DNA from 4 places in the Cytobacillus sp. ABV4_503 genome. Region 1 is predicted to be linked to each of the others. Evidence: riboswitches for the same ligand, from Rfam matches in the RefSeq annotation. Region 1 holds a riboswitch; each other region holds the start of a gene.
What was found. A riboswitch is a leader RNA that binds a small molecule or an ion and turns the genes downstream of it on or off. The one in region 1 is predicted to bind thiamine pyrophosphate.
Positions count from the first base shown of each region.

Region 1 (2,201 bases):
TTTTTTCCGAAATGGAATTATTCTGGATTCCATCGGCATTCATTTCGAAAGTCCTTTTGCAAAGAAAATAGCAGTGCCTTCTGAATATTCACAGGCCGATTCAAATCTAAACGGCATTGCCGATCCGCTAGATATGGTCCTGACAGCCAGAAAAGAAGTAGACCAGCGCACGCCATATAAAAGTGCCTACTATGCGGGAGGCTATCCGCCCGATGGCGAAGGTGTCTGTACAGATGTGATTTGGAGGGGATTCCAGGGGGCTGATGTAACCTTAAAGGATCTTATTGATCAGGATATCGCCGAGAATACGGACTTGTATTCAAGAGTGCAGGGCAAGCCTGATCCGAACATTGATTTTAGAAGGGTGCCAAACCAGAATGTCTTCTTTAGCCGCTTCGCAAAGTCATTAACAACTGAACTGAATCCAGGAGATGGTAAGAACCTTCAGCAATGGCAGCCGGGTGACATTGTGGTTTTCCTTTCTCCTAAATTCAACCATGTGGCAATCATATCTGACAAACGGACGAAAGATGGCATTCCATATGTTATACATAACTCCACACCATTTGCAGCAGAAGTAAAACTATCTTCTTTTAAGACTCCCATTACCGCTCATTACAGATGGGATTTTGAAAAAACGCCTGCACTGCCATAAAGCAGATGCAGGCGTTTTTCTTATCTGACTGCTGCAGGATTGCCCGCCGGCCACTCTTCGCAGGTATAAGCCATCTCCCAGAAGCCAAGCTCCAGCTGGCAGCTTTTTCGGAAAGCATCCTTCATTCGCTGCCTTTCTTCCGGTGATGCCGCATCAGCAAGCTCATCCAAACGGTTCCTCATATTCATGGTCACAGCTTCGACCCTTAAATTTGCATAAAAAGAGATCCATGGATAAAACGGATGGTTCTCATCTGGCTCATATTGCTTCATGAGTTCAAGCCCAATCTCCCAATAAGTCCATGGACAAGGCAATAATGCAGCAAGGATCTCACCCATGCCGCCTGTGTGGGCATGATACATCATATGCTTAACATAATGATCAGCTGTTGGAGGGAGCGGATAGCCCTGCAATGCTTCGTAATCCACCCCAATCTGCTGGCAAAAATTATGGTGGGGATGTACTTCGCTGTTCAATACAAATTCTATTTGCTGATTAAAATAAGAAATATCCTTACGCTCTGCAGACTTTGAAATGGCAATCCCATAAATATGCATGAACGCATTCAGATACTCAAAGTCCGCTTTAATGTAATGGGCCAGCGCCTCTTTCGGCACGTCCCCTCTCCCGATACCCTGGACAAACGGGTGCTCAAATATCAGCTGAAACAAATCTTCATTTTCTTTGCGCAGAATCTCTGAAAAAGTCATAAAAAATAGCCTCCTTATTCATTACAGAAGCTGCCGGGGAAAAAGCATGAGGATATATAACGAGGTCCTCACTGCTTCCCTGCGCTGGCATTATCCAGATCAGGTTCCAAGGGACAAAGGAAAAGCTCCTTATCTCAGCCGTAGCGCCCCTAGCAGTTTTCTAACATTCTAATTGTTTTTTACCGATTTTCTAACTTGACGTTTTTCGCTCATAAATTTTGGATTTCGCCCATAACTCTTAAAAATCGCTCATAAAGTCAGATTGCTATGCTGCACTCCGCTTATCTGCTTACTCAACTAGCTTCGCCAGCCCAAAATCATCACATATTCTGAACCAAGTTCTTCTCTTTAACCTTTGCCAAAACCATCCAGCCTATGGACGCACCGGCAATGCTGCTGACCAGGAATGGCGGCACAAAGAAGAATGCCCCAGCTGAGCTCCCCATGAGAACCTTTGCAAAAGGTACTGCAAACAATGCACCAATTAAGCCGGTACCTACCACTTCTCCTACAGCAGCCCATATTTTCCGGCCGAACTTCAAATAAAGCACACCTGCCAAAAACGCACCGATCATGCCTCCTGGAAACGCAAGCAGCGTCCCGAATCCAAGCAAATTACGAAGCAGGCCAATCATAAATGCCACAGCTGCTGCAGGCAGGGGTCCAAGCGTCACCGCTGCCAATACATTCACCGCATGCTGCACCGGATAGGCCTTTGCTATGCCTGCCGGAAACCAGAGCAAATGGGAACCCAGTGTCCCAATTGCCACAAATAAAGCCATCGTAGTTAACAATCGGGTTCTGTTCATCTAAACCTCCTTTCTAAAGGGCCGCCT
Region 1 covers NZ_JBSWTH010000001.1:154,161-156,361, reverse strand. Annotated here, with positions in the region: gene ACXAD1_RS00720 (DUF1287 domain-containing protein) at 1-655, shown strand, start outside; gene tenA (thiaminase II) at 676-1,365, opposite strand; TPP riboswitch at 1,425-1,526, opposite strand; gene thiW (energy coupling factor transporter S component ThiW) at 1,686-2,174, opposite strand.

Region 2 (2,201 bases), 830 kb from region 1:
TTAATGCACCAGTTTTTGCAAGACTCTCACTGAGCCATTTCCCCAGCAATCCGGCAAGCAAAGCGCCGCTAATCAGTCTCACGAAAAACATGGCAGCTACATAACCGGGTGAGAGGGCTGCATAGCCTGAAATGAAATAGCCCCAAATAAAGCTTGTAACAGAAGAGCCCATGCCGGCAGCAATTAAAACCCATGTCCGGTAGTTGTTCCATTTTGTTGCCGCAAACACCGCCTCTGCTCCAATCCCCTGTATCATGCCTGAAAGAATCAGGCGAGGGCCTACTGCATTGCCAATCATGACCTCAATGGCTGCAGCGACGGTTTCCGATAAAAAGGCGGCTCCGGGTTTTCTGATTATGTACGCTGCGATGATTGAAACAATAAACCAAATGCCAAAAATCAGATCATAGCCGATTAAGCCAAACATCCCATATAACACGTTCCCAAATTGCATGAACACCAGGTATACAACTGCAAACACAACAGCGAGTACAGACAGGACAATGACCTCACGAAGTTTCCATTTTTCGAGCATATTACACAGCCCCCTTCTTGGAAGGACTGTTCGCAGACATATTCACTGTCATGACAATATGAGTAGAATCGCTTTTCTTACAGCTTTGGAATGCATCTTCCAGCGTTTTAAAAACAGCATGTGCATCTCCATCTAATCTTGAAGCATAATGGACACCTTCAGTAAATGTTCCCTGATCCTTTGCGAGCTCGACCTGCTCCATAATGACGTTCATGTATGAAGGAATCCCCATCGGATACAGTGCGAACTGTACAGCGACTTCCTGGCTGATTCCAGCAGATTTATTTTCATTCGCCTTCTCTTCATTTTCAGCAAGATAAGCATCTCCGGCAGTATCCCCAGGGCAGCCATTTGAAAATGTGCCGTTAAATACCACATGATCACCATGCTTAGCAGCTTCAAGATAAATAGCTTTGACCACATCAAAAACATGAATGGATCTGCCGCGCACACAAGTGCTCACATCATCTGTTTCCATCCATACCTTGCTTGTATCCACTTCTTTTAGAGCAGATAAAATAACATCCACAAACCTGTCAGTCATTGGATAAATCGAAAACCTGCACCCTGTAATCTCACTTGTTCCGCATAGAAAATTTTCCTGCATCTTTCCATCCTCCTAGTTTAGTTTTCATGAAAGGCTATTTTCGCAAGGTTTGTTGCTTTTTGTATATGATTTACTGAGTTGATTGTAGCGGAAGGTGCGAGACTCCTGCGGGAGTAGCGGGACAGGTGAGACCCCGCAGACGCGCAGCGTCGAGGAGGCTCACCGCCCGCCCCGCGGAAAGCGAGCAGCCTGGAGCGGAAATCAACGGACAATATTAATAAGCGAAAAACAACAATTTACACGAAAAGAGCCTAATGAAAATAAAAAACTGCATTCCCATAAGGAAATGCAGTTGAATGATATCAATACACTAGAAATGATAGCCGTTCACCTGCACTTCCCCACGCTGGTATTATCCAGATCGGGTGATAAGAGTCAGAACGGATTGTTCTTCTCAGCCAAAAAGCTCCCCTAGTGCAAAATAAGATATGCAGTTTTTATTGACTCCATCTTAATACGGAGCATCCAAATTGTAAATGACTAATTTATAATTCTTTAAATCATTTGATCTATGAAAACAGACAAACGCCTTCACTAACACAGAAAAGCTATAAAAAATTTCTGCATTGTCCATGTCATGTTCTATTCCAATCCTTCCCTTCATAAAAGTGTAATAGGACAATTTTACACCGAGAAGAGGGGGGCAAATTGGATGATATACAGAATGCTTGCTTTAAATATTGACGGAACACTACTCCAATCAAATGGAAGACTTCATAAATCAACAAAAGAAGCCATTGAATATGTGCAGCAAAAAGGAATTTATGTAACACTTGTCACATCTAGAAGTTTTCCATCCGCGAAAAAAGCGGCCAAAGCATTGAAAATCAATTCTTTACTGGTCACACACAGGGGGGCTTATATTGCAGCTTCTCAGGAAAAGCCGATATATGTAAAAAGGATACAGGAAGATGAAACGTATGAAATCGTGCGCCTGCTTGAAGGCTTTACCTGTCAAATCAGGCTGGTGCACGAAAAATATTCCCTTGCCAACAAAACCAAGCTAAATACCAATATGCTTGCTAAAACGGTTTTTACAACCGGGGATCCCATTTTTTA
Region 2 covers NZ_JBSWTH010000001.1:983,547-985,747, forward strand. Annotated here, with positions in the region: gene ACXAD1_RS05085 (ECF transporter S component) at 1-535, opposite strand, end outside; gene ACXAD1_RS05090 (YkoF family thiamine/hydroxymethylpyrimidine-binding protein) at 537-1,142, opposite strand; TPP riboswitch at 1,464-1,565, opposite strand; gene ACXAD1_RS05095 (Cof-type HAD-IIB family hydrolase) at 1,795-2,201, shown strand, end outside.
Region 2: it holds a riboswitch for thiamine pyrophosphate, as region 1 does, so the genes downstream of both, ACXAD1_RS05090 (YkoF family thiamine/hydroxymethylpyrimidine-binding protein) here and tenA (thiaminase II) in region 1, are expected to answer to the same signal.

Region 3 (2,201 bases), 2.0 Mb from region 1:
TGTGAATATTGATAATCTCTCTTCGGCCCTTTGTATCAGGAAGAGGGACATTGAAGGAGAAGTCAATCCGTCCCGGACGGAGGAATGCTTCATCAAGCATATCCTTCCTGTTTGTCGCTGCAATAAATAGTATTCCATCATTGGAATGGCCGCCGTCCAGCTGGACTAGCAGCTCAGTTAACGTCTTTTCGCTTTCTTCTCCGCCATGCTGCTTTCTTCTGCCTGCCAATGCATCTACTTCGTCAATGAAGACGACGGCAGGAGAATGCTTTCTTGCATTTTGGAAAAGGTTTCTTACTCGGGAAGCTCCCACACCAACGAACAACTCATTAAAACCGGAACCGCTGGTTGAGAAAAAAGTGGCTCCAAGTTCTTTAGCGATTGCCTGAGCCAGCAATGTTTTTCCTGTTCCAGGAGGCCCGTATAATAGAATTCCCTTCGGCGGCTTAATCCCCATTTTCAGAGAGCGCTCAGGTTCTTTTAATATAGAAAGAGTCTGCATGATTTCCTCTTTCATTTCTTCCTGAATTCCGCCAACATCTTCCAGTGAAATGGAAGGAAGGGCCTTTGGCTTAGATACACTTTGTTTCATGGTATTTGTAGCACCCATTCCGCCTTTTCCTGACTTAAACAGGTAAATGCCAATGGCTATAAACAAAAGGACTACACCGCCCAGAATCCAAGGGGTATAAGGTCCTGTGGTTGCGAACGTATATTGTATATTATAGGTTTCTACTAATTTATCAACCATCTCACTGTTGGGAGGCACATGGGAGATGTACTCGCCATCAGGGGCTGTGATCAGCAGTTTCCCATTTTTGTATTCCTGTACTGCAACAGTCTTTCCATCCTGGGAGGCAATAATTTTTTCCACAGAAGAAAACGGAACTGTCACATCCTTATTTCCTGCTTGTACGGTCCAAATAACCGCCGCCAAAATCACCGTGATCACCAATGCAATAGAAACAATCGTCGAAGGCTTCTTTAGACGTGATTTCAACTATTTCCCTCCTCATTGAACATACCTACATTATAAGGAAATAGTATTGTTAATAACAGGGTTTTACTTTTTTTAAACGTTGTAAATTATGGAAAAATAGTATAGTTTATAAGAAAGTGTGCTACAACAGCTATCAGATGGCATAAATATGTGAAAAAAATGTGACAAGCAGGGTGAAAACCTGGCATATAAATTAAAAAAGTTTTTTCAAAGAATCCTTTTCACAATGTTTCATTTCATATATACTAAAATCGGATAATTCAATAACGTGCCACAAGGGGAGCATTTTGCTGAGAGTGAATAGTTCGCTGTTCTGACCCTTTGAACCTGTTAGATAATGCTAGCGCAGGAATGTGGAATAAAAGGCGGAAGGAGATTTTCTGCCTGCTTGTTCTCCCTTGGGGTATCGTCAACGATTAAAGGGGGATTTTTTTATGAAAAAATTAAGCTTAACTGCGATGATTGAAGCTTCATTTTTTGCAGCATTTGCCATCATTCTGGATTTTCTGCCATCAATCAAGCTGTCACCGTCTATTTCCATTTCCGCCGCGATGATTCCGATCTTTATTTTGGCTTTCAGGTGGGGTTTTAAGGTAAGCTTCATCGCAGGCCTCTTATGGGGAATTTTGCAGATTTCCATGGGAGATGCCTGGATCGCCACTCCGCTTCAGGCATTTATTGAGTACTTTGTCGCATTTGCCTGTATTGGTTTTGCCGGTTTGTTTTTCCGGCCAATTCAAAATCAGCTGCACAGGGGAAACAAGAACAAAGCATTGGGCTGGATAGTTTTAGCTGTGTTTGCCGGAAGCCTTGCCAGGTATTTCTGGCATTTCATAGCAGGTGTATTTTTCTTTGGAAGCTATGCGCCAGAAGGGATGTCGCCTGTATTATTCTCCTTCATGGCAAATGGCGCAACAATGCTTGGTGCTGCTATTCTTTGTTCCATTTTAGCAGCATTAATTATTTCTTCGGCACCTGGATTAATCATGAGAAAATCAGATGAAATTATTCAATCGCAAAAACATGCTTCCTGATTATAATCTGCCTCTTTGAATATATTTCAAAGAGGTTTTTTTCATATCTTAGGAAACTCCTTATGAAAAATGGGTATATTACTCAAAAAGGGGAGTGATTGTTTGTCAAACACATTGCAGGGTAACATCATAACAGGTGTCTTTGATGCAGAAACCAGTGCCTTTGA
Region 3 covers NZ_JBSWTH010000001.1:2,167,071-2,169,271, reverse strand. Annotated here, with positions in the region: gene ACXAD1_RS10895 (AAA family ATPase) at 1-1,000, opposite strand, end outside; TPP riboswitch at 1,267-1,369, shown strand; gene thiT (energy-coupled thiamine transporter ThiT) at 1,435-2,034, shown strand; gene ACXAD1_RS10885 (hypothetical protein) at 2,137-2,201, shown strand, end outside.
Region 3: it holds a riboswitch for thiamine pyrophosphate, as region 1 does, so the genes downstream of both, thiT (energy-coupled thiamine transporter ThiT) here and tenA (thiaminase II) in region 1, are expected to answer to the same signal.

Region 4 (2,201 bases), 2.0 Mb from region 1:
TGAATGTTCACATTAATTCCTCCTTTAATTCATAACTAGTCCGCCATCCACAACCAAATTCTGTCCTGTAACCGCCCTTGCCCAGGGAGAAGCGAAGAAGACTATTGCATCAGCCACTTCTGCAGGATCTGTGACTTTTTTTAATGGAGTTGAGTTTTCGATAATTTCAAAGACTTCCTCGGATGTCGAAGCACTGGCGTCTGTCGTTCTTAACAAACCGCCTGATACCATATTCGCAGTAATCCCATATTGGCCCAGCTCATTCGCCATATTCCTGGTGAAGCCTAATAGAGCAGCTTTGCTGGTCGTATAGTCATGGTAGGGTACAACTGGATTCTGGAATAGATTGGTCCCAACCGAGATTATCCTGCCAAACTCCTGTTTTTTCATATCTTCCAGACCAGCCTGGACTGTGTTTAAAGCCCCAAGAATTGCACCTTCGAGCTGGTTTTTGTAATCGTCCCATTTAATTGTTTCTGCATCTTTTTTTGAAATAGGGTCAAATTGAAAGTTCACCAGTGCATTATTGACTATGGTTGTAATGGGGCCTCCAAAGTGTTCCTTCGCCTTTTGAAACATTGATTTCACTTGACCTCTGTCCCGGATATCAGCACGAATGGCAATGGCTTTTTCGCCAATTTCCTTCTGTAGAGCATGTGCTTTTTCCTCGCTATGGAAATAGTTAATGACAACTCTCGCCCCTTCCCTCGCGAATGCTTTTGCTGTTTCTTTGCCCAGCCCTCTGCTGCTGCCTGTAATAATGACAATCTGATCGTTAAGATTCATAGAAAATCCTCCTTATTGATAGCCAATTCATTTGTTTTTGAGAACAAAATAAAAACCAGATCCGAAATTGGACCTGGCTGAATAATCTAAGAGAAAAAACATCGTTCCCCGCAATTACTACTTTCCTACGCTGGTATGATCCAGATCAGGTCCGAAGGGTAAAAAACAGTCCGGTTTCTTTCTCAGCCCGCGAGCATCGGGCACCCCTAGCAGTAAAACTATTAAGTTGGCTGATTTCATCTTAGCCTGAAACGTTAAATCTGTAAAGTCTTGCAATTCTGCCTGTTCCTCTTTAAGGTTTAAATAGAAATACATAACTTGGAGGAATCAAAGAATGGCTGAACACCAATTCCATTTAAAAGCACATTGGCCTGGACTTCGTAATGATGTTGGAGAAATTGAGACTGGAGGGCTGAAAACAAAGGTTTCCATTCCCCCAGAAATGGAAGGTCCCTGAATCGGAACAAATCCGGATGAAATGCTGCTTGGGGCTGCAGCAACTTGTTATATCATTACCCTGGCAGCCATGATGGAACGAAGCAAACTCGAAAAAGAAGACCTTACGATGGAATCAATTGGAATTGTGGATGTAACCAAAGGAGTGATTACGTATAGGAAAATTATTCATCGCCCCCTTATCTTGTTAAAAGCTGATGCGACAGAAAAGGATCATTCACTTGCGCGAAAGCTGGCGCAAAAAGCTGAAGCATCCTGTATGATTTCCAGGGCGATTAAAGGAAATGTGGAAATAGCACTGGAAGAAACCATTCTAATTGCCAAAAGAGCATCCAAATAAACCAAAAACCGGCATGTTAGCCGGTTTTTAATCTTAGAGAGCCCACTTTCGGATTGCTTTTGCAACACCAGCGTCATCATTAGTTCCCGTAACAGCATTGGCTGTTTCTTTCACAATATCCTGGGCATTTCCCATTGCTACTCCCCAGCCAGATTCCTCTATCATGGCAATATCATTTAAGCTGTCTCCCATTGCCATTACATTTTCCATCGAAATGCCAAGAATCTCAGTTACCTTCTGGATACCTCTGGCTTTATTGATGCCCAGAGCATTTACCTCAATATTAGTTAAGCTGGAATTTGTAATTTCCAGGTCCCCTTTTGTTCGAAGCTCTTTATGAATGAGTTCCCTGATCTCATCATCTGATATATCAAATCCAAATTTAAGCCATTCATGGTCATGAATATTTTCTGGCATTTCATTCATCCAAACTTGTTCGCAGCTGGTTGCCCAGAATTTGGTCTTATGTGACTGGGATAAATTCCACATCCATTCCATTACTTTAGAATCAACAGGAGTCCTTGTGATTAATTCTCCACCAGGGCCAAATATTTCACTGCCGTTGACCGTGATCAAATAGGAGTTCAATTCCAAAGAATCAGCATGATCGCCTGCCGTG
Region 4 covers NZ_JBSWTH010000001.1:2,197,572-2,199,772, forward strand. Annotated here, with positions in the region: gene thiM (hydroxyethylthiazole kinase) at 1-11, opposite strand, end outside; gene ACXAD1_RS11065 (3-oxoacyl-ACP reductase) at 25-786, opposite strand; TPP riboswitch at 892-1,004, opposite strand; partial or broken gene ACXAD1_RS11070 (OsmC family protein) at 1,121-1,582, shown strand; gene ACXAD1_RS11075 (Cof-type HAD-IIB family hydrolase) at 1,616-2,201, opposite strand, start outside.
Region 4: it holds a riboswitch for thiamine pyrophosphate, as region 1 does, so the genes downstream of both, ACXAD1_RS11065 (3-oxoacyl-ACP reductase) here and tenA (thiaminase II) in region 1, are expected to answer to the same signal.